One region of the Shewanella sp. BF02_Schw genome, then DNA from elsewhere that is predicted to be linked to it. Evidence: predicted binding sites of a transcription regulator. Region 1 holds the regulator's gene; the other holds the start of a gene.
What was found. Region 1 encodes MetJ, which represses methionine synthesis genes. Its sites were predicted from a motif close to TAGACGTCTAGACGTCTA; they were not measured.

Region 1 (15,762 bases):
TAATGCATCTTGATAAATCGGTTTGGCATCACGGCTGAGTAGTCGGGCAAAACTGCGTCTAAAGTGATGAGCATCGGCACTGACTAATGCCACTAGGCCTAAGTCAGTTTGGGCACTCAACTCTTCAATCAACAATTCGCTGCTGTATTGAGTGAGCAAAGCTTGCACTTGTTTTTGGCTTTCAAGCGTTAACGCCAACTCAAACTTATGTTGTGCTAGCGACCAATAAGCTAACGGCGTGATACCAGCTTTATCCAAAATGGCCAACAATGGTTCAATGTCTGCGTTCATTTTAAAACTAAACAACACCACTTCATTTAAGTTAGTCACGACTGGCGCACTCGCAGATGAACTCAGTGGCGCAATTAAGGTGAAGTCGGTGTGCGAAGCATAGCTTGAGCGTACCGCTAAACTCACTTTAGTATTAAACAGTGGCTGTAAGGTACGAGAATGCAGTACAGGAGAGCCCAGGCGCGCTAAGCGATCCGCTTCTGCGAGTGACATACTCTTGAGTAATTTAGCATCATTAATTTTATTCGGGTCGGCGTTAAATACCCCTTCAACGTCGGTCCAAATGGTCACACGCTCAATGTCAGCTAAGCTGGCAATTAAGGTGGCACTAAAATCAGAACCATTGCGACCCAGCAATAAGGTATCGCCGTGGCGGTTAGCGCATATAAAGCCGGTGATCACTAAACGCTCTTGCGGGTGCAAGGCTAATAAGGCCTGTACCTTGTCACGAGACTCAGCCACTAAAATATTGGGTACGGCGCCTTCATCGGCTACCAAAATAGAGCACGCATCGACATGAGTCGCAGCTACGCCCATTTCTCGTAACAAAGCGGCCATTAAGCGCGCCGACCAACGTTCACCAAAACTCACCACTTGGTTTAATTGGTAATCGTTACGTTGCTCTAAAGATAATAAGCTGACTAACTGAGATTTGTCGGTAGACAAACGTTCGCGTAAATCACGCGCTTGCTCGTTTGATAATAATTGTTCAATTAACGTCTGCTGGTAACTGATCAGAATTTGCAGCTCTTCTTGCCACAACTGACCGCTGTCACGCAGGCTCAATAATTTGTATAAGAAGTTAGTCGTTTTTCCGGCGGCGGATACCACAACTAAATCATCACTCTGACCATGCGTAAGTAGAATATGTGCAACACGGCGATAGCAATCTGCATCCGCTAAACTTGAACCACCAAACTTATGTAAATGACTTCGCGTCATTACTGACTCCTTAAACAACTACGACTTTTGTTGCGACTGCTAGACTTCTATTTTGAAACCAATAGTGTTGCAAGTGCATGTTTTGCTATTTTACCCAATTTGGTCGAAACCACAGCTAACTTAAACTCGAATTAAGCTGATTTTATCGCGGCAACAGCTGCTAGGCCTGCTTGAATATCGGCCAAGAGGTCATCTGCATCTTCAATACCGACAGATAGTCTCAATAAAGTCTCTTTAATACCAGCCTCTTGCCTTGCTTGTGGGTCCATTGCTCTATGGGTCATAGTGGCCGGAACGGCGACTAAACTTTCCACTCCGCCTAAACTTTCGGCAACACTAAACAACGACAGCGCCTTTAAAAATGCCACCACTTCCGCTTCGCCGCCGATTAACTCAAAACTTAACATAGCGCCAAAGCCTTGTTGTTGTTTTGCCGCAATTTCGTGACCTGGATGGTCTTTTAAACCCGGATAATACACCTTGGCCACCACATCACTGGCGCTGAGTAACTCAACAATCTTTTGTGCATTACGTTGATGCTCACGAATTCGTACCGCTAAAGTACGTAAGCCTCGGAGGGTTAAATAACTGTCAAATGCTGACCCCGTAAGCCCAAGAGTATTTGACCACCAATGTAACAACTCACCCACTTGAGGATCTTTAGCCACTACAGCCCCACCGACCACATCGCTATGACCATTGATGTATTTGGTGGTTGAGTGAATCACAATGTCTGCACCTAATAATAATGGCTGCTGTAATATTGGTGATAAAAAGGTGTTATCGACTGTCACTAGCGCGCCAACGTCATGGCAAGCGATACTAATGGCATTAATGTCTACCACCCGCAATAAAGGATTCGATGGCGTTTCTAACCACACCATTTTCGGTTTTTGAGCTATCGCTTTGCTCAGCGCTTGCGCATCAGTTTGATCAACAACCAATAACTTAAATTGGCCTTTTTTGGCCAAGTTAGTAAATAAGCGGTAACTGCCACCATAACAATCGTGCGGCACAACCAATAAATCCTCTGGGCCAAGTAAGCTAGTCACCAATGTAATCGCCGCCATGCCGGTACATGTCACCACGCCGGTAGCACCTTGCTCGAGTTTGGCGAGTGCGTCACCTAAAATACATCGAGTAGGATTACCCGAACGACTGTAATCAAACTCGCGCGGATTATTGTGGCCATCGAATGAATAATTGGTCGATAAATAAATCGGTGGCACGATAGCACCATGTTGTGTGTCTGTTTCAATACCTTGGCGAACGGCCAATGTGGCGTTTTGATGCTTAGTCATGGTAACTCCTAAAATTTCACAAACACACAAAGAGATGTCTAGACGTCCAAATTTACCTAAGAGATCCCCATCCGTCAACTTAAATAGACGTTTAGACGTCTAAACATCAAGAAATCTATTTGCAATCGGGATTAAATAGTAGCAATAATTTGACTAGAGATTGTAACGGTTTAAAATCTGCAGCGTATTTATCGTTAAGGGTAAGTTAATGACTGAGTGGAATGGCGAATATATCAGCCCATATGCCGAGCACGGCAAAAAAAATGAACAAGTAAAAAAAATTACGGTTTCTATCCCTTTAAAAGTATTAAAAGTACTGACGGATGAGCGGACGCGTCGCCAGATAAATAATCTGCGCCATGCAACTAACAGTGAACTGCTATGCGAAGCATTTTTGCATGCGTACACAGGTCAACCATTACCTTATGACGGTGATCTATCAAAAGATCAGCCTGATAGCATTCCAAGTGAAGCGAAAAAGTTAATGGATGATATGGGTATCGAGTGGGAAGAGCTCGAATAATTCACTGATTAGTCAATACCTCACAGACTTTGAAACGACCCTAATAAGAAGTCGTCATGTTTTTAAAGAGAACTTATGATGTCATTTATCGATCCAACGACCTTGATACTGGCATCGATTATCGTGTTTTTTGGCGCGCTAACCCAAAGCTTAATTGGCTTTGGGTTAGCCGTTGTTGCTAGCCCGCTGCTGTATATTGTTAATCCTCAATTAGTTCCTGTTCCTATTATTGTTATGGGCTTTGCCATTTCTGCAATGACCTTATTTAGAGAACGCGGTCATCTACAATTTAATGGTTTGCAATATGCCTTACTCGGGCGGATCCCTGGGGGGTTTTTAGGCGCTGGATTATTGCTGTTTGCCCCACAAGCCATACTAGGCTTAGTGATTGCAGGCATTGTGTTTATTGCTGTTATTCTTAGCATCTTTCGCTTTACCGCCCCTATTAATCGCCTCAGTTTATTTATCGCTGGGGTATTTTCAGGCATATTTGGCAATATCGCTGCTATCGGTGGTCCACCAATGGCCATTTTGCTTGCAGGCCAAGACCCAGGTCAGTTTAGAGCGGCATTATCTGCCTTTTTCGTGTTTAGCTCATTAATTGCCTTAGCTATTCTAACCATCGTCGGCTTAGTTGAAGTGAAGCATTTATGGCTATCACTGCTATTATTGCCTTCAGTCGTTGCTGGTTATCTTGTCTCAGGTAGATTAATTGGCCGCGTTGATAAAGATAAAACCCGCATAGTCACCTTAGTGTTATGTAGTATTAGTGCCACTGTGTTAGTGATTATGTCGACCAACACGTTAATGAGCTAATCAGCTAATCAGCTATTCTGTACCTGTAAACAAAACCAGCCATCAATGGGCTTGTTCGCTAATAATGATTAAAATCTTCCCCTTCTATTTATCAAGCAGTCTATTTCTCACCTAAAAACGCCATCAATAAGTATCAAAAAAACCACTTTTATCTCCTCTAGCAAAATCCTCATCTTGGCGCAATAGATCCACATCACACTAGTTCATTAGATTTCTTTCAATTAACTTTTTTTCAATTAGATTTTTCTCATGGATATGATCTACTTCAAATTAACACTACTCACTTTTAGGTAACATTGTTTACAGCAAAGAAATAATTAAATGCTGTTAATGCACAACCCTAATAAGCCCGACAGAGGACAAAATGATGAACACTTACATTAAAGTTGGTATCGCAGTTGCTATGGCATTATCACTTGGCACCCAAGTGATGGCCGCAGATGGTGGTAATCCTAAAAAAGGTAAGCACCTGTACAAAAAAGAATGTAAAGCCTGCCACAGCGCTAACAGTGAAGGTCCTGAATTAACCCCAATGACCAAAACCATGAGCCAATGGGATCGTTTCTTTACTCGTGATAAGCACAAAGCTAAACCTGCCGTTTTTGAAGCCTTATCAGAAAAAGACATAAAAGATATTCAACAGTTTTTATATGACCACGCCGCCGATTCAGACCAACCAGCTACTTGCGGCTAAATCATCAATGCTGAGTATCTTTTCGTTCTAAACGAAACATCAGCCAATAAACCAAACGAAAAAACTGTGAGGCTTAGCCTCAGGGATCCTGACACAAAAAATTTGCCAAATTGACCTTGTTATTTGGCAAATAAAGGGGAGAAAGACCATGAGAACTCTCATCTCAATATTAGTGGCTAACGCGCTCTTTATGAGCGGCGCAAGCCTAGCAGCAGATACCGATGCACAAAAGATTGCCGATCTTAAACAACAACTCGCTACGATTAATGAAGATCTTGATTACTTAAATTCACGAGTTGACAAAACCGAGCGTCACACAGCCTTAGACAGAATAGCCATTACGGGTGATTTTAGAACCAAAGCACATTCATTACATTATCAAAACGTCACTTGGAACCCAGCCATGAACGTTAACTTTTCTGACTTTGGCGCTAAAGCCATGTCAGGAGTATTTGGCGATCCAAATAGCGCTACCTCACCGTTAGGCCAAATGATGATGGCAAACCCTGATTTAGCCAGCGCGTTTCAAAGCGGTATGCTTCAAGGCGTTATGCCAATGCTGTTGGGCCAAAAAACCCAACAGGACATTGATAACGATATATTTTACACCACGCGCTTACGCCTAAATATTGATGCTAAAGTGTGGGATAACGTCAGCTTTGCAGGACGTTTAACCATGTTTAAGAGCTGGGGAGACTCTGCTGGGGTTAAAGTATTCGACTCATGGAACTCATTCACCATGGATGGCACCAGTAGCGGTAGCACCAGTGGTGATGAGTTAAAAGTAGAGCGCGCCTATTTTAATTGGAAAGACATTAACGGCAGTGGCACTTACCTTTCAATTGGACGTCGTCCTTCAACGTACGGTCCACCAAATCATTATCGTGAAAATGAACTCAGAGGCGGCACGCCATCAGGTCACTTAGTCAATTTCAACTTCGATGGTCTTACCTTAGGTTACAACTTGGGTGATATCACCGGTATTGAAGGCCAAACAGTGCGTTTTTGCTATGGCCAAGGCTTTGAATCACAGTACGGCAATGGCGAATTGTTTGGTGACATCATCACTAAAGATACCCACCTCGGCGGGTTTAATATCGACGTGATTAATGACGGTAACCATTTCTTACAGTTCACTTTATTCGGTGCTAAAGATGTCAATGATGGCTTTACGGGCACCATGGCATTCCCTACTCAACTGGCGGGTATCTTTGCCCCAACCATGTATCAAGACATGCAAAAATTCGACAACTTTAACTTCGTCACCCGCGTACAACCAAGCGGTGTCATTGGTGATATGTACTTAGGTGGCCTAGGTTATGCCTATGAAACCGATGACGACCTGAAAATGTTTGCCTCATTAGGATGGACTCGTGCTGAACCTAACGGCAATGCTGGTTTGTTCGGTGGCATGTTAAGCGATGCAGTATTTGAAGCAGAGTTGAACAGCACTGGTACTGAAATCATTATGGTGCCAAAAGAAACCGTTGATAGCGACACCAAAGATGGTTACGGCATTTATGTGGGCATGCAAATTCCTGCACCATACGGCAAATTCGGTTTGGAATATAACTACGGTTCTAAATACTGGAGTCCCTTCACCCAAGCACAAGACGACCCAATCGGCAGTAAGTTAGCCACTCGTGGCCACGTTGCCGAAGCTTATTATATCTTTGATATTAATCCAAAAATGTTTATCAAGTTAGCCGGTTTGTATTACGACTATGAATATACCGGAAGTGGCTCACCAGTAGGTGCACCGATGAAGGTTGACGATGTGATTGCCGGTAGCGCGTACTCAATGTTGCCCGTTGTTGACACCGCCTATGACGTCAATGCCTCACTGACCGTTAACTTCTAACGCTAACTTAACCTTCTAACTTGGCCCCCCTGAGCACAAGCTCAGGGGTAAGGACAAATATCATGAAACTATTATCAGCACTGGCTGTATTACTGTTATTAAGCAGTAGCGCACAGGCTGCCTTTAACCACAAAGAGGCGCTGAAAGGGCCTTTTGCTAATGGCCCTGAAGTGACGACACAATGCTTAACCTGCCATAAAGAACATGCTGAAGAGTTTATGAAATCTTCACATTGGACTTGGGAGTTAGAGCAAAAACTACCTGACCGCACAGTGATGCGTGGTAAAAAAAACAGTATTAACAACTTTTGTGTATCGATATCGGGTAACGAACCGCGTTGTACCAGTTGTCATGCAGGTTATGGTTGGAAAGATTCTACATTCGACTTTAAAGACATGACCAAAGTCGATTGCTTAGTTTGTCACGACACCACGGGAACTTACATTAAAGATCCTGCGGGCGCAGGCGAGGCCTTAGCTAGAGTCAATTTAGCCAATGTTGCCCAAAATGTAGGTGCACCCGTGCGTGACAATTGCGGCAGTTGCCACTTTTACGGTGGCGGCGGTGATGCGGTTAAACACGGCGATTTAGATTCATCAATGTCTTATCCAGACAAAGCGACCGATGTTCACATGGATACCGATGGCAATGACTTCCAGTGTCAAACTTGTCACGTTACTGAAAATCATCAAATTACCGGTAACTCGATGGGCGTATCACCTGGTGGTGAAAACAAAATTGGTTGTGTAAATTGCCATGATGCTGCGCCTCACAAAAATAAAAAGCTCAATACACACACAGCAACTGTAGCGTGTCAGACTTGTCACATACCATCATTTGCTAAAAATGAACCCACCAAAATGCGTTGGGATTGGTCAAAAGCAGGTCAAGATCTTCCTGAAACAACAGACCAATACGGCAAGCACACCTTTATGAAAAAGAAAGGCAGCTTTATTTGGCAAAAAGACGTTAAACCACAATATGCCTGGTTTAATGGCCGCGCCGATGCGTATATGGCTGGCGATAAAATGGACCCAACTAAAACGGTTAAATTAGCTTATCCATTAGGTGATATTCGCGACCCTAAAGCTAAAATCTACCCATTTAAAGTGCACACGGGTAAGCAAATCTATGATACTAAACTCAATATTCTAATAACCCCTAAAACGTACGGTGAAGGTGGCTACTGGGATAAGTTTGATTGGGACTTAGCAGCCAAATTAGGCATGGAAGCTAACCCAACCATGATAGAGAAAGGACTTAAATACAGTGGCCAGCATGGTTTTGTTGAAACTGAGATGTGGTGGCGCATCAACCACATGGTGTCACCAAAAGACAAGGCACTACAGTGTAATGACTGCCACAACAAAGGCGAGCGTTTAGACTGGAAAGCCCTTGGTTATGATGGCGACCCAATGAAAAATCGTAAAGGTATTAAACACACAAAAGCTGACTAATACTCAGATAAGCTCACTGCAACAGCAATAAGCTGATACAAAAAAACCGCTATCGACTTTACGATGGCGGTTTTTTTATTCGCTAAATAACCAACTAAAAATCCAAACCTTGGCATTGAAAATCTTGTTCAATAGCACTGATTGGGTCGGTAAAACGCAACCGTTTAGCCAACAACTGCAACGGCTTATCAAAATTGTCCGGCCCTTTAGGTTGTAGTACTGGATAAAAGCGGTCGTGTAAAATCGGCATGCCTAAACTTTGCATGTGTACACGTAATTGATGAGTTTTACCGGTAATCGGACTTAACTCAAACAAGCCCAAACCATCTTTTACCGCCACTAAACTGATTTCAGAATGACTATTCGCCTCGCCTTCAACCACCTGCATGGTAAAGCTTGGATTTGCCGCCACAATACGATTTTGAACCGTCCAATGAATAGGAAGCGTACAAGTATTATCGGCTAATTCACTCACCAACCTAGGTGTTAATTTAGCGATGGCCTGATAATCTTTAGTGATCTTGTCATCTAAGAATAGCTGATGATATGCATGGCGTGTTTGCGGATTGAGCGTCATTAACATCACCCCAGCCGTGTCTTTATCGAGCCTATGTGCTGGGGCGACCGTATCAATTTGAGTCGCGATACGTAATCGATGCACTAAACATTCATTGACGTAATTTCCGCCTGGGGTAACAGGTAAAAAATGCGGTTTATAAACCACAATGGTATCAAGATCTTGATACAACACCTGCTCAGCAAAAGGCACTTTCGTTTCGGCCAGCACTTCGCGGTAATAATACACTTTGGCAGTGGCTTGATAGACACTGTCTGCGGTAATCAACTCACCATTTTGCCAATGAACTTTGCCATCTTTGATCCGTTGCTGCCACACACTGGCATCGATTTGCTTAAAATGATCGACCAAAAACTCAACTACTGTGTGGTATTGCTTACCTGCTAATTCATTAGCACGCGGCAACACAATATACGAAGGTTGAGCGGCAATGGCAGCGTTTGGTGTTTGGGAAGAGGATTGAAGATGATCCGCAGTGTAGTTTGATGAATTAGGCATAAACAACTTGGCTATATAAAGATGAAGGTAAGGTTCAAACGAGAAGGTATCTTATCAGGCTAGGCCGAAAATGTATCTTGATTATCTCGATACCGATAACACAATATTGCGCTTATACATCCACGTGAGATTTTAGTAATTGCAGCACAAAATCCATGGTTTTGTGGCAATTAGGTTGTTCAACTAAAATCAGCTTATCACGGTTATACATAGGTAAAACCTCTAACCAACGCTGACTCACCCAGGCGGCATCTTCTAAATGCGTTTGTGAATACAATTCCAGTAAATCTGGATTCACTTGATAAAATTGTTCAAGTGCGGCGCTGATAATTTCAAACTCACCCGCAATGGGCTCATGGCACCAATTAGCGCAAGGGAGCGCACGAGCAATCCAACAACCATCTCGTTTTTGCGCGGCAGATAAAATTTTAAGACGCTGTGTTCCCTCAACAACGATGCTTAAAGAATCATCACCTAACTGGTTGAAATCAATAATATTGCATTGGGTTGCTGCAATATAACAAGGCAGTTCGCTATTCACTTTCAATGGCGCAAATGCTAAACCATAGTGACCTTTTAATACATCGGCAACCATGGCTAAATCACTCGGTGCCACAACTCGAATTTCAAGTCGTCCACCGGGTAATAGCACAGCATCTTGAATCAGTAATGCTACTTCTTTTGTTTGCATAACAGCCTCCTACACCATAGGTGAAGTTACTGAACCAAAGTCAAATCAATGAAACAAGTGTAGCAGTGGTTAATTATTCAACAACTTAAGCAGCATAATATAATGCTTACTACCGACGTCAGCAGCCATTTACACTTGGTCTTATTTCAATAGACCTAGTTCAATAAGACTATCTTTCACTAACAGGACAAAAACACTCAGAGTGTGGCCACTTTACAAACGTTCAATACGATCCATTATCGTGCCAGAGGCGACTATCTCGGCAAATTCATCCGCTAATATTTGACTTTGTTGTACACTTTGCTGCCAATAAGCAATACGAGTTGGGGTATCTAAATACTTAAAATCTTCACGGTCTGGAATTTTACTAAAGGGTAAACTGGCAATAAATTGCTTACTCGGTGCTAAAATTAAGCCATTGTGGTAATTGGCTTTGGCTTTGCGCCATAACAGGGACTTATCAAACCAGCCGGGGCTCATGTACGGATAAAAGTGCGGATACAAACTTAACCCTGTCGCAGCGGGTAATGGCATATCAAAATGATAATCGGTTATGCCTCCATCGTAATAATGGCCTTTTGGCGAGCCTTGCAGATCTTTTACCGGATCAAGCAATAGCGGGATAGATCCTGTCGCTAGTAATCCATGACGGATATTGTCTTGAGTTAACTCGACATGTTTGGTGGGCAAATCTTTCAGGCGCCTAAAAGGTGATGCGGCGTCTTTATGGCTTAAAATAACCCGCTCGAAGTGCCAGCCTAAGCTTTTTCGATTGATGACATTACTTACCGCTGCCATCGATAATCCCATCATTAAGCCAAATTTGGCATGAATGCGATTTAAATGACGGGCACGGCAGGCCACCATATGATGACGAATTAATGGATTAGCAATAATATCAGCGCCTTGCTGTTCACCTAAAATGCCATCAACAATTTGCAATACTTGGGCACTGACTTGTTCACGCGTCGGCTTTTTTTCGTAATTCTGATGAATATAAAAATGTTCTAAACGTTCATAAGCCGCTAATGGATCTTGTTGCGCCATACAAGCTAAACGCCACGCACCCGACGACGCGCCCATGGTATAAAGGGGATCTTCGCGCCCCTGAAAAAACTCACTAAATAAATATTTATCTAAGCCTGCTATCGCCAGCCACTTAGGCCCGCCTGATGCAGCAAAGAGCTGAGTAAACAATGATTGATCTAAGCCATTCGCTTCTAGTTGTTCGTAAGCCGTTGGTCCAGCAAGTAAACGTAATGCAGGCAATGTACAATCCTTCTTATATTTGTAATGCTGTTATCTTTGTAAAACTGTATGCTTTAGCGCTAACACGCTAGCATATTTTTATGGTTCTTATCTTACGGAATTTTTATGATTGTTGATACTTTAGCAAATCGTCACCTATACACTCAACTTAGCCCGAGATTAGCCAAAGCATTAGCTCATCTCGCGGACACCGACTTTAGCCAGCTTGAAGTGGGCAACTATCCGCTTGAAGGCAAAGACATTTTCGTTATCGTCAATGACTATGAAACTAAGCCTAAAGAGATCGAACCCTTTGAAGTTCATCAACAGTATATTGATGTGCAGTATGTGGTTAGCGGTGAAGAAGAATTTGGCTATTTACCGTTAGCCAATCAAACGCCTTCTAAGCCTTATTTTGACAAGCATGACTATGCTGAATACGACTATGAATCTAACAAAGATGATGCGGCGTTTATTCCGCTAAAAGCGGGCATGTTTGCATTATTTTTTCCTGGTGACATCCATATGCCGGGCACCAGCCCTACACCACAAAAAGTCCGCAAAGTGGTGATAAAGGTACGGGTATAACCTTAAAACATGACCAACGCTCAGTCCTACTACTGAGTTATGAGTAAGTCATCGCTATTTGATAGAAGTCTGCTAAAGTTAATTCGAGCACAAGAAGCACCTCGACAGAGCACTTGAGATAGTCTCAATAGAACACTGAAACAGACTTCAATATCATTGTTATACCCAAGCTAAAGACAAATAAGCACTTACCCTGTGTAAAATAGAAAAAGCCCCGTGACTCTCCGCTCGGGGCCTTTTTTTGTCAATTAAACACGCATATCATCATGGATAACACTCATATGGTAAGTTGAACCGTTGAAGTGGTATTTTTTAATGCGATGAAGATCAATTCTTGTTAAAATCAGGGCAACTTTATAGGAGAGTCTTTCAATGGCAATGTATGTAGTGGGTCACAAGATCCCTGATTCAGATTCAATTTGTGGTGCTATAGCATTAGCATATTTAAAAAACCAAATCGATGAACCGGCAATTGCAGCCCGTTTAGGCGAGCTATCACCAGAAACCGCCTTTATTTTAGAAAAATTTGGTTTTGAAGCACCAGAATATAAAACCAGTTACGCTGGTGAAGAAGTCTATATTGTTGACCATTCTGAAATTACTCAAGCGCCAGATGATATCGCTCAAGCCACTATCGTCGGTATTGTCGACCACCACAAACTAGGCGACTTAACCACTTCTACTCCACTAGAATGTTGGATCCGTCCAGTAGGTTGCAGCAACACCGTCATTAAAATGATGTTCGATTTCTACCAAGTAGAAATTCCAGCAAACATCGCTGGTATCATGATGTGCGCCATCTTAAGTGACACGGTTATTTTCAAATCGCCAACCTGTACCACTGCCGATATCCGTTGCGTTGAAGCGTTAGCAAAAATCGCCGGTGTAGAAGACTTTAAAGAACTCGGCATGGACATGTTTAAAGTAAAATCAGCAGTTGCAGGCACGCCAGCGCGTGACCTTGTTATGCGTGACTTTAAAGACTTCAACATGAACGGTAACCTAGTGGGTATTGGCCAATTAGAAGTTATCGATTTGTCTGTATTTGACGACATCAAAGCTGACCTAGAAGCTGATATTGCTAAATTGAAAGTTGAAGGCAATCGTCACAGCGTATTATTGCTGCTAACCGATATCATGAAAGAAGGTTCAGAAATGTTAGTTGTTTCTGATTCAGCAGACTTAACTGAGCGCGCTTACGGTAAACCTACCGTTGATGGTCGCGTGTGGTTAGACGGCGTATTAAGCCGTAAAAAACAAGTTGTACCTGCACTGCAAGATGCCTTTGCAAAGTAACTGGTTGTAAACATCTCAAATAAAGAAAAAGCTGAATCAATTGATTCAGCTTTTTTTATGCTTCAACGCCTATCTATTATGTCGATTAACTAACTTGGTATATCACAGCCCCATAGCTCAATGGAGGGCTGCTCAGTGGTAGGCTCACCCACCCAATAACTCATAGAATGGCATTGTTGCCCAGCCTGAGTCGATGACACACATAACTGATAATCGCCTGCTTCTGGCGTGCGGCCCAACTTTAGCATTGGCAAAATAGGTAAATGCGGTTTGTAGTGCCAACTGCCATCTTTTAACACCGCATCGGCAGGGATTTCCATTCCTGCGCCACTGCCTTTTACCCTTGCTTGTTCTAAAATAAAACCTTCATTAGTTAATCGATAATCTTCGGCCCAACGAATTTTCTCAATTGTGTGAGTCCAAGACAATGTCATCTGTTCAGCAGGCACTTGAGCCCAAATCGTGCCTGCTAAACCCAAACATAGCCCTAGCATTATTCGCCCTGCGCTAAACGTTTTAGCTTACGTGCACGCCATACGTGGTGCAAAATAAACGCCAGTGCCAAACCAAAACCTAACTCATCACTCAGCGGTGTCGCCATAATCAAACAGCCACCAGCAATAAAGCCTAAAACACGTTCCCACCAATAAAGGTTCTGTAATAAGTAGCCGGTAAATATCACGCCCCAAATACCAATAGCCACCGTCGCTTTAAGGACCACATAAACCGTTTCTAGCACACCACCACTTTGGAGCATTAGCGCAGGGTCGTACACCGCCATAAACGGAATAATAAACCCAGCAATGGCAATGCGAATGGCCCATAAACTGATTTTTAAGCCTTTCTCTTTAGCGATTGGCGCCGCGGCGAAACACGCTAGGGCAACTGGTGGTGTAAGGTCTGCCATAATGCCAAAATAAAACACAAACATGTGTGACACAATTAACGGCACACCTAAATCCAGTAACGCTGGCGCGGCAATTGAGCTGGTAATAATGTAGTTAGGAATGGTCGGGATCCCCATACCTAATACCAAACACGTCACCATCGTCAGCACTAAAGACAAAAATAAGTTATCTTGGCCGACAGCCAGAATATAGCCGGCAAACGTTGAAGCAATACCGGTTAGTGACACAACACCAATAATCACGCCCACTAGCGCACAAGCAATACCTACAGGTACAGCATGGCGTGCACCTTCAACTAATGCATGCAAACATAATGTGAGAGTTTCTTTACCACCTTTAACAAACCAACAAACCACCACCAGCATGGCAATAACGCCAAACATCACCCCAATACCTAACTGGAAAAAGCCTGCGCATATCACCCCTAACGCTATCCAAAAAGCAAACCGCATAGCAGCTGATGATAGATTGAGAATAATGGCCGAACCTAAAATCACAATCGCAGTGAGTGCTAGGCCAACCATGCCGGAAAACAGCGGTGTACGACCGGAAAACAACAAACCAATCAAAATAAATAATGGGATGAGTAAGTACCAACGCAACTTAATTGCTGCCCACGGATCTGGACATTGGTCTTTGGGTAAGCCAGATAAATTGGCGCGTTTAGCTTCTAAATGCACCATCCAGAACACCGAACAAAAATACAATACCGCGGGGATCATTGCCGCTTTAGCAATTTCAATAAATTGCACATTAATGGTTTCAGCCATAATAAAGGCTACGGCGCCCATAATCGGCGGCATAATTTGGCTGCCCATACTGGATGTGGCTTCTACACCCCCCGCAAAAGCAGACCGATAACCAAAACGCTTCATTAGCGGAATAGTAAATTGGCCAGTGGTGACCACATTGGCAACCCCCGAACCGGTAATAGTGCCCATGAGTGCCGACGATACCACCGACACTTTTGCAGGCCCACCCACTTTATGCCCAAATAAGCCCATAGCAAAGTCGGTAAATAAGCGGATCATTCCAGCTTGCTCTAAAAAAGCCCCAAACAGAATAAACAAGAAAATATAGGTCGCGGACACATAGGTTGGCGTGCCGTATAAGCCTTCGGTACCAAAGGCCAACTGGTTAACTATTTGGTCGAAACCATAACCTCGATGCATCAATTCACCGGGTAAATACTCACCAAACAAACCATAGGCCAGAAACATACCGCAAATAATCGGCAGGGCTATTCCCATCACTCGTCTTGCGGCTTCAAACACTAAAGCCACTAACACTACACCAATAATCATGTCATTTTGGGTTAAGTCACCGGAACGTTGAATTAAGTCTGCTTCAAACACCCATTGATAAACTGCGGTAGCCATACCCGCTAAACCGAGTATCCATGCCAAAGGTTGCCATGGCTGACTCTTGCCTATACCTGGATAACTAATAAACACCACTAATAATAAAAAGCCCACGTGTACGGCGCGCAATACTTGTGTCGAAACTGGATGAAATGCCGCGGTGGTAATTTGGAAAATAGAAAAAATTAATGCTACTGCAAACAAGGCTTTCGGCCAGTTGCGAGTATCGGCACTTAAGCCCTGCTCTGGTTCGGTAATTTGGGTTGGATCGCTCATGGTATGCCTCGACACTTACTACAACTAAATAACCTCAGCTCAGAAAAATGAGTGGACTAAAAATGACGTTGACTCAATTAGTCACTCTTGATCTAAAACGGAAGTTAGCAAATATGGTTGAAAGACAGAAATAAACAAGCGCTTGCTGGGTTTACCAAACAAGCGCTGTTAACTTAAGACTATTACTTATAGCGCATTCACTTCTTTGTAATAGCGTTCTGCACCTGGGTGTAGTGGAATAGGCAGATCTTTTGCCGCTGTGGCTAAACTGATCGCCTTAGCAGCTGAGTGAGCAGTACCTAAACGGTCTAGGTTTTCAAACATCAGCTTAGTCATTTGATAAGCAATCTCATCAGACACCTTACTGTGACTTACCAATAAGTTTTGTATCGCAACCGTACTCACATCTTCTGTTTGGCCTTCGTAAGTATTGG
Region 2 (15,762 bases), on a different contig from region 1:
TACACCCAGATGCAGGCAGCTGGTTTTTTCTTGGCGAGTTACTCATTAACTTACCGTTACCGTTAGATATCCCGATTGAAGAAGGCTGCAACACTTGCGTAGCCTGCATAAAGTCATGCCCAACTGATGCGATTGTCGAGCCCTATGTTGTCGATGCAAGACGCTGTATTTCTTACTTGACCATTGAATTACAGGGCGCTATCCCAGAAGAGTTTCGCCCGCTTATAGGCAATCGTATTTATGGCTGTGATGACTGCCAGCTAGTGTGCCCAGTCAATGCTAAAGCACCACTGACAAAAGAAACTGATTTTCATACTCGCAGTGCGCTTATTCAACCCGATTTACTGACTCTATTTGCTTGGTCTGAACCTTATTTTCTCAGCCAAACAGAAGGCAGTGCGATTCGACGAATTGGTCATAAACGTTGGTTACGTAATATCGCGATTGCATTAGGTAATGCCCCTGCTAATCCGGCCATTATTAATGCGTTAGAGCAACGTAAACACAGTGAAGAAGTGGATGATATGGTACTTGAGCATATTGAATGGGCATTAGTTCAACAAATACAAAAAGCGCCACAGTCGGCGCTTTCACGTAAAACTCAACGAGTGATCAGATCAATACAAAAGGGTTTACCAAGAGACGCATAAACAAAATAAGCATTAGCCATTAGAGTCTAAGGTAAAACCCACTTTAATAGTCACTTGCCAATGAGCAATTAGGCCTTCTTCTAAGTGACCACGAGTTTCGATAACTTGAAACCAACGCAAATGTAGTAAACTTTTATTGGCTTCTGCAATCGCATTTTTGACCGCCTCATCTGAACTTATTGGTGATGATCCCACGAGTTCAATGACTTTATAAGTGTGACTCATAATTGCTCCTATTGTTAACTGCACATCTTTAGTTTCAGTGTAGTAAACAATAGCGCTATTCACCGCAGTATCGTTGAATAATAAACAGATAATGGTAAGCCGTTGAATCCGGGGGGTGCTCACACCGTTTTTCCCTAAGATAAGATTTTTTCAACTAATCTCAACAGAGAACAACCAAATTCAACTTCATACAACTTCATACAACTTCATACAACTTCATACAACTTCATACAACTACATACAACTACATACAATTGCCAAGTCTACATTTGGCTTCGCCATGTCTGCCAGCTAATATTGATAAATTATTTTCATTTGAATCAATGTTATCTATAACGAGTTCATCCCAATTAGAACCGACGTCGAAGCACTTTAGTCGCTTCAATCATATTCCGCAGCGCGGGCTCAACTTCATCCCAGGTACGGGTTTTTAAACCACAATCAGGATTAACCCATAACTGTTTCACCGGCACTTTTTGCGACGCTTTAGTTATTAAGTCGACCATTTCATCAACGGTTGGAATATTTGGCGAATGAATGTCATACACACCGGGACCAATTTCATTAGGATAATGAAAGTCTTCAAAGGCGCTCAGTAGCTCCATACGTGAACGTGACGTCTCAATGGTGATAACATCAGCATCCATCGCCGCTATGGCATTAATGGTGTCATTGAACTCGCTGTAACACATGTGCGTATGTATTTGAGTTGCATCTTCAACACCTGCTGCCGATAACTTAAACGCATCCACCGCCCAGGTTAAATAATCTGCCCATTGGCTTTGTTTAATCGGTAAACCTTCACGAAATGCAGGTTCATCAATTTGAATAATGCCAATACCTGCACTTTCTAAATCGACCACTTCGTCACGTACTGCTAATGCAAGTTGGTTAGCAATATCTTTACGTGGAATATCTTCACGAGCGAACGACCAATGTAAAATGGTCACCGGACCCGTTAGCATGCCCTTAACGGGCTTGTCGGTTAAGCTTTGCGCATAGATAGCCCAGTCGACCGTCATTGGTTTGGGGCGAGACACATCGCCATAAATTAACGGCGGCTTAACGCAACGAGAACCATAACTTTGCACCCAACCAAATTGAGTAAACCCAACGCCCTCTAATTGTTCACCAAAATACTCCACCATGTCATTACGCTCAGCTTCGCCGTGAACTAGCACGTCGATACCCAATTTAAGTTGACGAGAAATGGTGTCTTGAGTGACTTGCTCAAGCTGTGAACGGTAATCATTGTCATTGATTTCGCCTTTACGCCAGCGACTGCGTAACCCCCGAATAGCTGGCGTTTGCGGAAATGAACCTATGGTGGTTGTGGGTAATAATGGCAGCGCTAACTTTTGTTGTTGGGCAATGATACGGCGGGCAAATGGACTGTTACGTTCAAAATCATCAGCGGTTAGCTGCGACACACGTTCTACAACCTGTTGATTAGCTGCGGCAGCTTTTGCCAAGCGGCGTTGCTGGCAACGATCAATAATCGCTCGGCTAGTTGCTGAACCTTGCTCAACGATTAATTGATGAATTTCGTTAAGTTCAAATAATTTTTGTTTCGCAAAAGCTAATTGGCCAAGTAATGGCGTAATTAATTGGCTTTCAACCTCGACATCCACAGGACAATGCAACAATGAACATGAAGGTGCAATCCATAAACAATCGCCTAACGTGGTCGCTAACTCGGTTACCTTCTGTGCAATCACATCAACATCAGCAGCCCACACATTACGGCCATTAACCACCCCAACAGAAAGTACCTGCTGAACGCCTAAAGCATTAACAAACACATCAAGCTGTTCTGGCGCAGTGACTAAATCAAGATGTAGCCCCTCAACCGGTAATGCACTCACCAATGCTTGATGATGGGCAATAGAACCGTAATAACTGGCGAGTAAAACCTTTAATGATGTTGGCTTTTGTTGCGCTAACGTTTGATAACTGTGGCTAATGGCTTGCTGCCACTCATCGGTTAAGTCTGCCGCTAATACCGGTTCATCAAGCTGTACCCAACTCACACCTTGGGCAGCAAAACGAGACAAAATTTGTTGATAGGCAACTAATAACTGCGGTAACAACGTCAACTTATTAAACTCAGAAAGGCTTTTAGATAAGTATAAATACGTCACCGGACCGAGCAGCACAGGTTTTGCTTGATGACCTAATTGCTGTGCTTCTGTGACTTCATCAAACAATTGTTCGAAGGCAATCTCAAATGTTTGATCAGCGCTTAGTTCTGGCACTTGGTAATGGTAGTTAGTATTAAAAAACTTGGTCATTTCTGCCGCACACGCATGTTGGCCGCTTTGCGAACGGCCACGAGCCACGCGAAATAAGGTATCAATATCGACAGCAGCTGGGCTGCCATCAGCTTGAGTGGCCCGATGACGATCGGGGATCACATTTAAGGTCGCGCTCAGGGTTAGCACCTGGTCATAATAAGCAAAATCCCCTACTGGCAGTAATTCAACACCCGCATCTGCTTGCCACTGCCAATGAGTGCGTTTTAATTCACTGGCAACGTTTTTCAGCTCCGTTAATGTTGCTTCACCGCGCCAATAACGTTCTAAAACAAACTTCAATTCACGCTGACGTCCTATGCGGGGAAATCCTAAACTTGAAATTTTCATACTGCTTTCCTTTTCGTTGAGCAAAAATTTATAGCCATTTATGTAGAAAAGCTACATAGGCGTCTGGACGTCTAGAAGTTTATTGTGTTACTCTGCTGTCAAGCAATCGAATTGATTTCATCAGCTAGTTGAGCAAGATTCATGTGGAGAGAAAATGATAGAGCTTAGACACCTTCGCACCTTGATGGCGTTAAAGGAAAGTGGCAGTTTAGCGGGTGCAGCTAAAAAACGGTTTGTAACCCAGTCGGCGCTTTCTCATCAAATAAAAGAGTTAGAGACACGAATTAACTCAACTATTTTTGTTCGTAAAAGTAAACCGTTAACGTTTACTCACGAAGGTTCACGTCTGCTGAATTTAGCGGAAGAAATCTTACCGAAAGTGATTGCAACCGAGTCAGATCTTAAACGCGGTTTAGAAGGTGAAAGCCAACAGCTTAAGCTCGGCATTGAATGCCACAGTTGTTTTCGTTGGTTAATGCCCGTTATTGAGCAATTTAAACAGCATGCGCCAGCAGCTCAAATTGACATTTCGAGCCGTCATTTATTTGATTCACTCAATGCGTTGGAGACAGGGAGTTTAGATATAGTGCTAACATCTGATCCTGTGCCAGGACATAGCGTCGCATATCAGCATCTATTTGATTTTGAAGTAAAGTTAGTCGTTGCTAGTGATCACGCATTAGCGGCACAAGCGTTTGTCACGCCAGCGCAATTGGCAAAGCAAACCTTAATTAGTTACCCCGTGCCTTTAGCGCGTTTAGACATATACAAACACTTTTTAGAGCCCGCGGGTATTGAACCTGGCGAGCAAAAGCAATGCGATTTAACCTCTATGCTGTTACAAAGAGTAGCCTGTAATGATGGCGTAGCAACCCTACCAACTTGGTCTATCCGAGAGAGTCAGGGGCTAAGCCTTACTGCGGTAAAATTAGGAGCAGAAGGACTAAAACGTCCTTTGTTTGGGGCCTATCGTCGCGATGCCACTAATGCAAATTTAATCCAAAAGTGGCTCGAACTGGTAGCAAGTGAAGGCATAAATCTACAACGGGTTGATTAATAAACCTCGTTTAGACAGTACGCGTCGAAGCACAAGTCCTGGAGAATCAGGGTTTTGTGTTTGGCGTAAGTTATGTGCAATCAAAAATTCTTCGCGTAAATCATCATCTAGCCCTAATGACGCAAATGCTTCGAGCGATAACTGCTGTTGTTGTTTATCAATAAGCGACTTCAATACTTTTAACGATACTGGTCGAGATAACTCAGCATTTAAATAAGCAAAAGCGGTTAACGCAATCACCTGCCCAAACACACTAAACAACGCTAATGTTTGCATTTCATCCGCATCGATTTTAGTGCCTACACCAATATCGTTGTCTTCACGTAACAGTTGTATGCAATCCACCGCAATGGTTTCATTTAATGCCCAATAGCCTTGAACCAGTTTTTTGTAAGGCTCAGAAAGTTCATCAAGCCTTTCTTTAAGGTAAAACGAAAACGCGTAGCGATAAATGTTCACTTGGCCCAAACGGATTAAGGCATCTTTTACACTACGGCTTTTTGTTGATATGACACCTGCTGTTTGCGCGGTATTACTGCGTAACAATAAATGTGCTGCCAAAGCAGGATCCGCTGAAATGATATCGATAACGACTCGAATATCTGCTTCGTTAATCAGAGATTTTTTTAATGGAATTAATATGCCACGACGACCAATGACTTGCTCTTCATTGCCAATAATAGCTTGAACTTGAGTAAGGACTTGTTGCTCAAGATTAGTCATATTCATCAATTACCTTTTCTTAGAATAAATCACTTTATTCATTAATTTAACGATATATTAAAACGAAAGCCAGTAATAGTTTACTGGCTTTCGAAAGGTTATCCGCTAAAAAAAGATAATCTAGAAACGATAACCCGCAGTCAGTCTAATTGAGCGACCAGTACCAGAATAATAACCACTGCCATAAGCCGAGTAATAACCAGTGCCAACATAATCTTCATCAAGCAAGTTATCTACACGTAAGCTACCATTCCAACCTGAATAGGTATAGTTAAGCGCAAGGTTTGTTAGCACGTAACTGTCTAACTTATCACCGGTATTGCTGTTGTCGCCTTCCATGTATCGCTCACCAGTGTAAACGCCTTCAACAAACGCTTGCCAATTATCAGCAAAATCATAGCTTACGAAGGCTTTACCTGAATGTTTTGCCACCCAGGATAACGCTTTACCGTCGTTCTCACCTTGAGTGAACTCTGCATCAATATAGTCGTACGAAGCACCTAGCAGCCAGTCATTTGATAACTGCACATCATAAGCAGTGCTCACACCAAAGCGGCGAGATTCATCGGCGTTTACGTTAGCCCCCCCCCCATAAGGCCCATCTGTACGACCGCCTTCGTAAACAATCTCATCTTCTAACTCAAGTTGATAAGCATTGATTTTTAATGTTTGAGTTGTAGTGGTAAAGTCCCAACCTGCTTCGTAAGAACGGCCTGTTTGTGGATTTAAACCTTGTACATCAAGCGGGGTGTAAGCTTGTTCATCGACTTTGGCAAAACGGAAGTTATCATTTGCACGGACATAAAAACGATGTTCACTGCTTGGGCGATAATTTAACCCTAACTCCAACGCATGGGCGTCATTATCGATTTCAATACGGTTCGGATAAAGTAATTGGTCATATAAATCGTCAGTCACTTCAGAATAACGACCACCAACAACATAAGATAACGTCGGCGTTATCGGTACCGATGCTTGCACATAAGCGCTCTTTTGTGTTTGTTCATTATTTCGTTGCGTATACAGTGTATCGAAATCAGCTTCACCTTTACTCACATCAATACCGGCAACAAAATTTAAATCACCATGTTCTAAATGATAGTTAGCAGTAGCTTTAGGTGAGAAACTTAATAAGTCGCGCTCAATACGCCCTGCTCCACCAAATAACAGACTCGTGGTTGATGTATCCGAGTAGGTTAAATCAGCACCTAAGGCCCAAATATTATTCAGCTGGTATTGATAACCGCTGCGCAATGCTGTGGTTATTTCATGAGAGAATTCACCTTCAGAAAATGATGCTACTTGGCGAGGATCTGCTTCGTACTGCGCCAGCGTTAGCGCGCCTGGTGCTTGGCGATCGTTATCAAAATGATTAACTTCAACATAGAAGTCTTCGGTATCTGTTTGATATTGTAAGCGACCTAGAATAGAACTAGTTTCATTGTCATTATTATCGCGGTAATTATCGCTTTCGTTATAACTGGCCGCTAAAAAGTAACGCCATGCATCATTGATAGCCCCTGAAATATCGCCCTTAGCTTCATAGGTATCAAAACTGCCACCACTAACCTGTAAACCACCACCCGTTTCTGTCGGTGCTTTGGTAATGATATTGATCACGCCGCCAACAGCTTGGTCACCATATAGTACCCCTGCACTGCCTGATAAAATCTCAATACGCTCAACTAAGTTAATCGGGATCGACTCAATGCTCGGTGCCGCAATATCAATATTATTCAGTCTGCGTCCATCGACTAAGATCAGCGTGTTATTAGCGGCTTGTGATGCAGAAAACCCACGCATAGAAAATACACTGCCCGAGTTATTATCCGACACCTGAATACCAGATTGTCCACGTAATAAATCGGTTAAATTGGTGGCGCCGCTCATTTGAATATCAGCAGCATCAATGACATTAACATTGGCAGCAATATTTAATGGCTTGGCAGCATTACGGCCAATAACCACAATGGTTTCATCCATGCTGATAGCCGAAGACGAGGGGGATGTAACAACTGATTCAATCGCAACAGCATTAACACTTGCGACACTGAAGACAGCACTTAATAACAGTGCAATTTTTGTTGGTTTAGTACCCATTTACCTTTAACTCCTGAAAGGAAAAATGGGGCAATAACGCCGCAATATAAAACTCCTCTTGGGCCTTATTCTACAGAAAGGTTCTATAAATAAGCCCACAAGCGGTATCACATTACATTTCGAGATCTGCCCACCGAAATCATCGAAATCACCTTTAAGGCCGGTCTCCGGACTAAGGTTATGGCGTTACACTAAAGGTAAACGCACGCGAGTCGAGATGATTAACGCAAGGTTATTGCGCACCTGACTCTCACCAATCACCGTTGCGGGGGCAGTACCAGATTTACACTGGTTTCCCGATTATCCTGCTTTGGTCTATCGTTTCAAAGCAAGCACCGTAAAGATTGACTATTAAATTATCATAAGTTGATATTCAACTCATGATTGAAAAATATCTGTTGTTATGTCGGCGTTAGCATTGAGTACCATAGTACTGTCTGACTAATGAGTGACATCCCAAAATATTAGCGCGGCGATTATAACGGATCCTAAGGTGAAGTTGATACTAACAAAAGCTTAACTCACAGATTATTCAACTTGTCGGGCATTCAACATGTTACGAGAGTGACACTAGAAATGGCCAACAACGCTATCAACACTGCACTAATTATATCAACACGGCGCTAATATATGAATATGTCGTCAATGTTAGCGATAAATGTCGACGTTAAGGTTGGCTCATGAAGTTACGATAATTATCGATAGTGATAGGAGCTGTCTCTGTGGTAAAAATGGCTGTACGAATGGATTTATGGATTAAGTAGACATTTTCGTCATCACTTATCACCGTAAAATAGCCCATCTCACCTTGCGGGCTGGAAACATAAGACGCTTCAACCACTGTGGAAGAATGATGAATATTAGGCATACTGGTGCAGCCTAATAAACCATGTACAGCCTCGAGCCCATCGACTTTAGAACTGCCTAGCTGTTGATAAACAATTTTGCCTTCACAATGTTCTTGATATGTCGCCGCCATCGAATCTAAAAACTGGTCGGGTTCAACGTCATTTGCTAAGCCTTTAAACCCCTGCATACAGACTAAACGAGACCAATCATTTAATGATTCATTGGATGGAATAAACTCAGCCATTGTCATATCGCCACGTTTATCGCTGAATGCAAGCTTCCAATCTAATGGCGGTAAAAAGCCAAATTTTTCAGATAGGGCCGTGAGTTTTTGAACATCCTCAGACATCACCATAGCACCTGATGAGTTGTCATCTTCGCCAAATGCCATCAGTGCTGGAAGTGTCGCAGATGCACTACTCGGGAACAGGAACATAATTCCTAGACAGCCCGAGCAGCCGATAATTGCAGCAATCTTGTTCATCCAAATGAATCCTTATTTGGTCAAGAAAGAGATAAGTTGACTAAAAATCATTCTAATTAGGTATATCCTATCCTGAACATACAAAAATTGACACTTATCGATAACATTTACATCGTTGGTAAGATGTTAGTTTAGTTCTTCGTCATCTTCGTCTTCAGCATCGAATAACTCTTCTTCATCGACGGCAGATTCTGCAGCTATAGCCGCTGCTAAACTTTTAGCTTTAAGGTGCTTTTCAGTTTTACGCTTGTTACGATCAACTTGCTTAGATAAAAAACCTTGCAGTGATTGCTCGCCCCATGCAGTAGCTTCTGCTTCTGAAGCAAAACCATCTTGGCTTTTTGATACTATGGTTTTAGTCGATGTCATACGACGAGTGATTTCGGTTTTCCACGTGTTTTCAATTTGAATAACACGTAAAGCATACTTTTTGCTATCGCTCATAATCTATTCTTTCCTACTTAAGGTATCACAGGCTAAAACCCATGAAATTTCAGCCGCGCAGTGTACTCGAAACGCACGAGTTTGGGCAGCTATTTAATGGTTATTTTTGCAGCTTATTTGAAAAATTAACTCAGTGGCAAGCGTAATGCTGCCACTGGAGAAAATATGATGAATAAAATCTCGCTGCGATGCGGTTATTGTTTCACTAATTGGTTAGAACCAACAATCATCATTTCACATTTATGGCAGTCAAACACCAACTTCAATTTATCTTTACCGACGTCTAAAAACATTGGGTCGGCTTTAATCCCTTCAACTTCTTTCGGGCATAAGTTAAAGCTGTAACGCAAACAATGTTTGGTCACCATTAACGGCGCATCATGCAACACGTTATTTTTCTCATAGGTATCTTCAATTTGAATCACCCCATGCTGATGATAAAACGATTTAGCTTTTTCGTTAGCCACGTTAGATAAAAAGCTCAATGCTTTTTGTGGAAAACGCGCCGTTTTATCGTGCACCCAACGCTCTGGTCGTTGGTAACTCGTCACCCTTGTGGCCATTAATGCACTCACAGCATCGCGGCGTAGCTCGTTTACCACCGAGGCAGGTAAAAACCACATTTGCTCCGTCAGTAAATTAACCTTATTCAATACAAAATCACTGCTGCCAAGTTTGCTAAGTTGCTTTTTCAGATTTTCTGCCGTTTTAGCTTGATCATTCGCAGGGGCTTTATCACAGGCTAAGGTAACGGTTGCACTTATACCGTGTACATCGGTGATGGTTAATCCGACGCCGTCATCGGTATCAAAAAATTGCATATCAACAGCTATTTTACGGGTGGCAGAATCTTTATTTAAGATAGCTTCAAACTTATGATCGAAGTTACGGAACATCATCACGCCAATTTTAAGATCTTTAGGCACCTCAGTTAAATACAAGGTATTACCGTCGGCGCGGTTAATGCGCACACCGGAGAGCTTATCGTCAGACAACCGCTGGGTTTCATAATGTTCAACAAAGAAACATAAGCCATCACCATTGTTAAAATGAATGTCTTTGCCACTTTCACTGGTATCGATTTTAATAAAGTCTTTACCTACTTGGGTGATACGGCCCACTTTTTCACCGATAAACTTAGGCGAACTAAAATGCTCAATGGCCTCAGTGCGTTCATTGACAAAATAATCTGTTTTACCGCGGTTAAAACTTTTATCAGGATCGGGCGTAAAATTAAACTCGCAACGACCATGAGAAATAGATTCCAAATCATTGCGTTTAGCAATAATGGCATCCAGTTGTTGACGGTAATGTGCGGTAACATTCTTAAGGTAAGTAATGTCTTTTAAGCGGCCTTCAATTTTAAATGAGCTAATGCCCGCATCAATTAAGGCTTCTAAATTATCCGTTTGGTTATTATCTTTTAGTGATAATAAATGCTTATTTTCAGCTAATACTTCACCTTCACGCGTAGTTAAATTACACGGCAATCGACACATCTGTGAACATTCACCGCGATTAGCACTGCGATTAGAATACGCATGGCTTAAATTACATAAACCGCTATAACTGACACATAACGCACCATGAATAAAGAACTCTAACTTCATCTTTGTGCTAGCAGCAATGTCGCGAATTTGTGGAATATTCAACTCACGAGCTAACACGACTTGTGAAAAACCGACTTGTTCGAAAAAAACCGTTTTTTCTGGGCTACGGTTATCAGTTTGGGTACTCGCATGTAACGCGATAGGTGGAAGATCTAATTGTAAAACCCCCATGTCTTGAACAATCAAGGCATCGACACCGGCTTCATAAAGTTGCCAAATAAGCTTTTGCGCTTTATCAATCTCGTCATCCATTAAAATGGTATTGAGCGCCACAAACACTTGGGCATGGTAACGATGAGCAAATTCAGCTAAGCGAGCGATGTCTTTAACGCTGTTGCCAGCATTATGACGCGCGCCAAATGCAGGGCCGCCAATATAAACCGCATCAGCACCATGACGAATAGCTTCAATGCCATAATCAGCATTTTTAGCCGGTGCTAACAGTTCAAGTTGGCGCTTTACAGGCGCCTCAGGGGTGAACAATTCTACAGAAACCATAATGTTAATTAAATTTCGCATTGATTCGGATAAAAAAGTGCGCCAGCATACTAATATTGTCGCATTGACATAAGTATGTTGACGCACTCACATAGCTTTATACTTTAGCAAACTTTGAACAAAGTTCTAAGTAAATTCGTTGCTAATTACCGCTTAAACAACTGCTGAATATAGCTTATAAAAACAACTCTTGGATGTTTTTAAAGTCAGCTTTGCCTTCAGCAATTTCTTGCGGATTAAGCCCAGACACTTCATGGGGAAACACTAACCAATCTTCAGATGAATGAATAAAATATTCAGGTTTCAAGTCTACTTTAGTGTTTTTTGGCTTGTAATAAGGGCATGCGATACGGATATCGGTTGGCATGTTCAAACGCATGAACTTTCTTAATTTACCAATAAGTGCATCAATACTGCGGCCAGAGTCAAATACGTCATCAACGATCAACAAACCATCGCTAGCATTGGCATTTTCAATAATGTAATGCAAACCGTGTACTTTGATATTCTTATCTTGTTTGTCAGTGCCAATACCATAATAAGAAGACGTTCTAACGGCTATATGGTCAGTTTCAACTTTCTTGAAATCAAAATACTCTTGGACTGCAATACCAATTGGAGCGCCACCGCGCCAAATACCCACGATAAACTGAGGTCGAAAGCCACTATCATATACTTGTGCAGCGAGTCTAAATGAATCTTCCAGTAGTTGTTGCGCACTAATAAAGTGTTTATCTGTCATTGGTTAAGCCCCCGATTATTTTATTGCGGAGAATTTTATACCAAATAAAGCTTTCTTGCCTGTAAGAATAGGAATTAATTGATCAAACCCATAAAAATAAAAATGTTAATCAAATCATAATATGACTCAATATTGATTGTTACCTATTTGAAGCATGCTCGTATCGGCTATCATGTCACGCGGAATCATTTCACCTTTGATAGGCATGCTATCAACAACCGGCCAAGTCGATGCACTTGCTGATTGGTCGAACAAGCTTATCGGTGCAGATAAATCTACTTGTCATTAAAAACGACTATGGCATAGTGGGTTTTAATGACAAGTAGATTAATCGCCAATTCAGGATGAATACGCCACTATGCTGCTCAATAAAACCTTACACAATACTTACGGTACTGGACTGGCAAACACCACGGACAGCAACGAACTCAATGTGCCCAAAGGTGACAACCCGCTCATATGGCCTGTGCTGAGTTTATTGCAATCATCAAATCAAAGTTGGAAAGTGCATCATTTAGCCAGTGAATTACAAACTAAAGGTTTAATGCATAACCTTGACCCATTACCCGAAAAAGACCTATTCAAACGCAATTTTCTCCTGATGAACGCCTTGTATGAATTACAAGACATACTGATGCCCAAGCAGTGGTTGCAAGTGAAGGCGATGGAAATCCAAATATTTCGGATCATTCCAGCCAGTGCTGATATACAACATATTCGCGATGGTGCTTTACGCGATTATTACCTCGATTGGAACAATTATGATTCCAGCGTAAACGTTGTACGGGAAATGCTTGAGTCATTCTGGTCTAGCTTTCAAGAGTATATTGGCGTTAACACACAGTTGATGCACAAAGGTCATGCGTTGAAAGTGTTTGAACTTGATGAAACTGCAACCGACAGGGACATTCGTAAACAGTGGCGTAAGTTAGCGCTAAAATGGCATCCCGATCGTGAACAAGGTAATGCTGAACGCTTTCGAGAAGTGTGCGAAGCATGGCAAACACTCAGAGATTAGCGTTGGTCGGTAAACTACCGTGGTTGAACACTCTTCATCCACAGCCCTTATCGTTGTCAGCACTAAAATATTCAGTGTGACTGTTCTACATTCATCCTTCCACATCAGCCCTGCTAATTCAGCATGCCATATCGGCCTTGCCACATAACCCAACAACAATGAACCGCTTATGACCACTCTTCATCCACAGCCATTATCGTTGTCAGCATTTAGATTACTGTTCTACATTCATCCTTCTATATTATCCCTGCTAATTCAGCATGCCATATCGGCCTTGCCATATAACCCAACAACAATGAACCGCTCATGACCACGCAATAGTGACATTGGCACAGATCATTAACCTCACAGCAATATCTGAACTTTATTAAAGGATTATCCTCATAAAGCACGCATCGATCACGAAATTAGCGTCTTTTTGATTGATGATTTAAGCCATAATTCAGCTAACAAACTTACCCTATTTAGCTAAAGTAGATTAATCGAACCCTAGTGACTATTTGCTACTAATATTGATTTACTACTACCATTAATTCGTTATTAACACTGATTTACTACTAACAGTGATTAGCTATTAACATAGATTTGAGGTTTACATGATTAAATATTTTGCCATAGTACTAACGCTCATCACAGCCTCGTTTAGCACATTTGCTACGCCATTTGTTGAGGGTAAGCACTATACCCAGATTTCTAACAACATGGTTCCAAGTGAACCTAAAGTCACTGAATTCTTCTCGTTCTATTGCCATAACTGTTTCAATATGGAAAGCCAGTACTTGCCTGAAATCAAGGCCGGTTTAGACAAAAAAATCGCTTTCGACAGTAAACATGTCGACTTTATGAATAGCGATTTGGGCACTGAAGTCATGCGCGCATTAGCGGTTATTCATGAACTAGATAATAAAGAAGCGTTAAAAATAGCCATGTTTGGCGCGATCCAAGGCAAAGATAATACCGGCGGTCACGACCACGCTGCAGCTGGACATGAACACCAATCACAAATTAATAACCGTGATGATATTAAAAATGTTTTTGCTCAGTTTGGTGTCGATGCAGAGCAATATGACACGGTAGCAAACAGTGCAGACACCAATAAAAAGTTAACCATGTGGCGTCAACAGCAAGTGTCGTATGCAGTACAAAGTGTACCGGCATTTATTGTTAACGATAAATACGCTATCAATTTAAATGAAATGCGCAGTTTGGACGATATCATTGAGGTCATTAACTACTTAGCATTAAAGCAGTAGTGCTAACCAATACAAAAATGGCTATCCAATGGATAGCCATTTTTTTATCTCTATTGCTTAACTCGCTGTGGTATAAATTGCATAACTTAATCGCGGTAAGGTCACCGTTAACTCTGCTGATACGGCCTGTGCGGCATCTTCAATTGGTGGCACTACAACATCTGGCCATGTGGTCATTAAGCGATAACGCTTGCCCTCTTGGGTGACATTAATCGTCTGCGCTTGCTCACCGCTATTAAACACCATCAAAAACTCTGCCCCTGTTTCAGGGTCTACCCGAGCAAATGCAAACATGTCTTTGTCTGCTTGATAAAAGCGGTCTTGATATTGACCACGACGCAAAATAGGATATTGCTTACGCAGTTCACTCAGTTGCGCTATTGCTTGATACAAAGGGTGTTTAGGGTCAAAGTTATCATCTGCGGTCGTCGCGTTCGTGCCCAGTAAAATATTGTCATTGTAGCTAGCAACGTGAGATGCAAACATATCCTCTCGTGCGTCAATGTCATTGCCATCGCCCGTAAACCCTTGCTCATCACCATAATAAATCACTGGAATACCGCGAGATAAAAACATAAACGCATGCGACAAAATACTGCGTTGCAGTTTATCGGCTGAGCTTACATCAGGATTGGCTTGATTGACGAAATAGCCAGTGCGGCCCATGTCATGATTACCTAAAAAAGTCATCAATAAATCAGCCTGGCTGTCGTCATCTTGATATAACGAATCTTGGGCAAATAATTGCTGGGCTAATACAGGACTCTTGCCGCGATAAAAAATATCTGCCGCAGTTTGTTGAAACGCAAAGTCCAATACCGAAGGTAACTTGCCTTGGGTAGTAAAAACGCTGAGGTTGTTAGGGTTGGTATCGTACACTTCACCAAACACATGAAACTGAGGAATGCCTTGCGCCTTGGCAAAGTTAACGATTTCAGGGCTAAACGTTTGCCAAAATGACAAGTCCACATGTTTAACCGTGTCGATCCTAAATCCATCTGGCTTAAATTCTTTAATCAGATTTTGGTAAATATCAACCATGCCAGATACCACTTGAGGATCTGCGGTATTAAGATCATCTAAGCCACTAAAGTCGCCATTTAATGAGCTCTCACCTTTGAATGTGCTATCACCTTGGTTGTGATAAAAACGCGGGTCATTTAACCAATCAGGCACTTTTACACTCGCTTGATCTTGCGGCACAAACGGCGTGTAACTGTCGCCCTTTTCAACTTGAGCTAACGACTTGTATTCGCAATGGGTTTGCGGCGCAATAAACTCTCCCGACGCTTGATGACACTCTTGGTACTTGATGACATCGGCCGTGTGGTTAGTAATAATATCAAAAAAGACTTTTATACCGCGTTGATGTGCCGAGTCTATTAGCTGTTTTAAGTCTGCGTTAGATCCAAAATGCGGGTCTATTTCGGTAAAGTCGACAATCCAATAACCATGATGCGCAATGCC

Region 2: the regulator MetJ is predicted to act here: its motif matches at 3,582-3,599, upstream of metE (5-methyltetrahydropteroyltriglutamate--homocysteine S-methyltransferase).

What each region holds. Positions count from the first base shown of each region.
Region 1 is NZ_JABKAW020000004.1:375,292-391,053, reverse strand. Features, by position in the region: gene HNW13_RS17035 (bifunctional aspartate kinase/homoserine dehydrogenase II) at 1-1,233, opposite strand, end outside; gene metB (cystathionine gamma-synthase) at 1,365-2,534, opposite strand; gene metJ (met regulon transcriptional regulator MetJ) at 2,743-3,057, shown strand; gene HNW13_RS17020 (sulfite exporter TauE/SafE family protein) at 3,133-3,873, shown strand; gene HNW13_RS17015 (cytochrome c) at 4,238-4,567, shown strand; gene HNW13_RS17010 (DUF3373 domain-containing protein) at 4,716-6,428, shown strand; gene HNW13_RS17005 (tetrathionate reductase family octaheme c-type cytochrome) at 6,491-7,885, shown strand; gene HNW13_RS17000 (pseudouridine synthase) at 7,980-8,960, opposite strand; gene HNW13_RS16995 (LON peptidase substrate-binding domain-containing protein) at 9,073-9,651, opposite strand; gene HNW13_RS16990 (alpha/beta hydrolase) at 9,865-10,920, opposite strand; gene HNW13_RS16985 (YhcH/YjgK/YiaL family protein) at 11,026-11,487, shown strand; gene HNW13_RS16980 (manganese-dependent inorganic pyrophosphatase) at 11,860-12,783, shown strand; gene HNW13_RS16975 (DUF1850 domain-containing protein) at 12,873-13,277, opposite strand; gene HNW13_RS16970 (TRAP transporter permease) at 13,277-15,310, opposite strand; gene HNW13_RS16965 (TAXI family TRAP transporter solute-binding subunit) at 15,515-15,762, opposite strand, start outside.
Region 2 is NZ_JABKAW020000002.1:300,376-316,137, forward strand. Features, by position in the region: gene queG (tRNA epoxyqueuosine(34) reductase QueG) at 1-650, shown strand, start outside; gene HNW13_RS09765 (dodecin) at 663-875, opposite strand; gene metE (5-methyltetrahydropteroyltriglutamate--homocysteine S-methyltransferase) at 1,226-3,517, opposite strand; gene HNW13_RS09775 (LysR family transcriptional regulator) at 3,672-4,574, shown strand; gene HNW13_RS09780 (HDOD domain-containing protein) at 4,557-5,297, opposite strand; gene HNW13_RS09785 (TonB-dependent receptor) at 5,418-7,397, opposite strand; cobalamin riboswitch at 7,538-7,752, opposite strand; gene HNW13_RS09790 (hypothetical protein) at 8,065-8,730, opposite strand; gene HNW13_RS09795 (DUF3622 domain-containing protein) at 8,857-9,174, opposite strand; gene HNW13_RS09800 (U32 family peptidase) at 9,369-11,282, opposite strand; gene HNW13_RS09805 (phosphoribosyltransferase family protein) at 11,458-12,024, opposite strand; gene HNW13_RS09810 (DNA-J related domain-containing protein) at 12,383-13,042, shown strand; gene HNW13_RS09815 (thiol:disulfide interchange protein DsbA/DsbL) at 13,639-14,295, shown strand; gene HNW13_RS09820 (alpha-amylase family glycosyl hydrolase) at 14,353-15,762, opposite strand, start outside.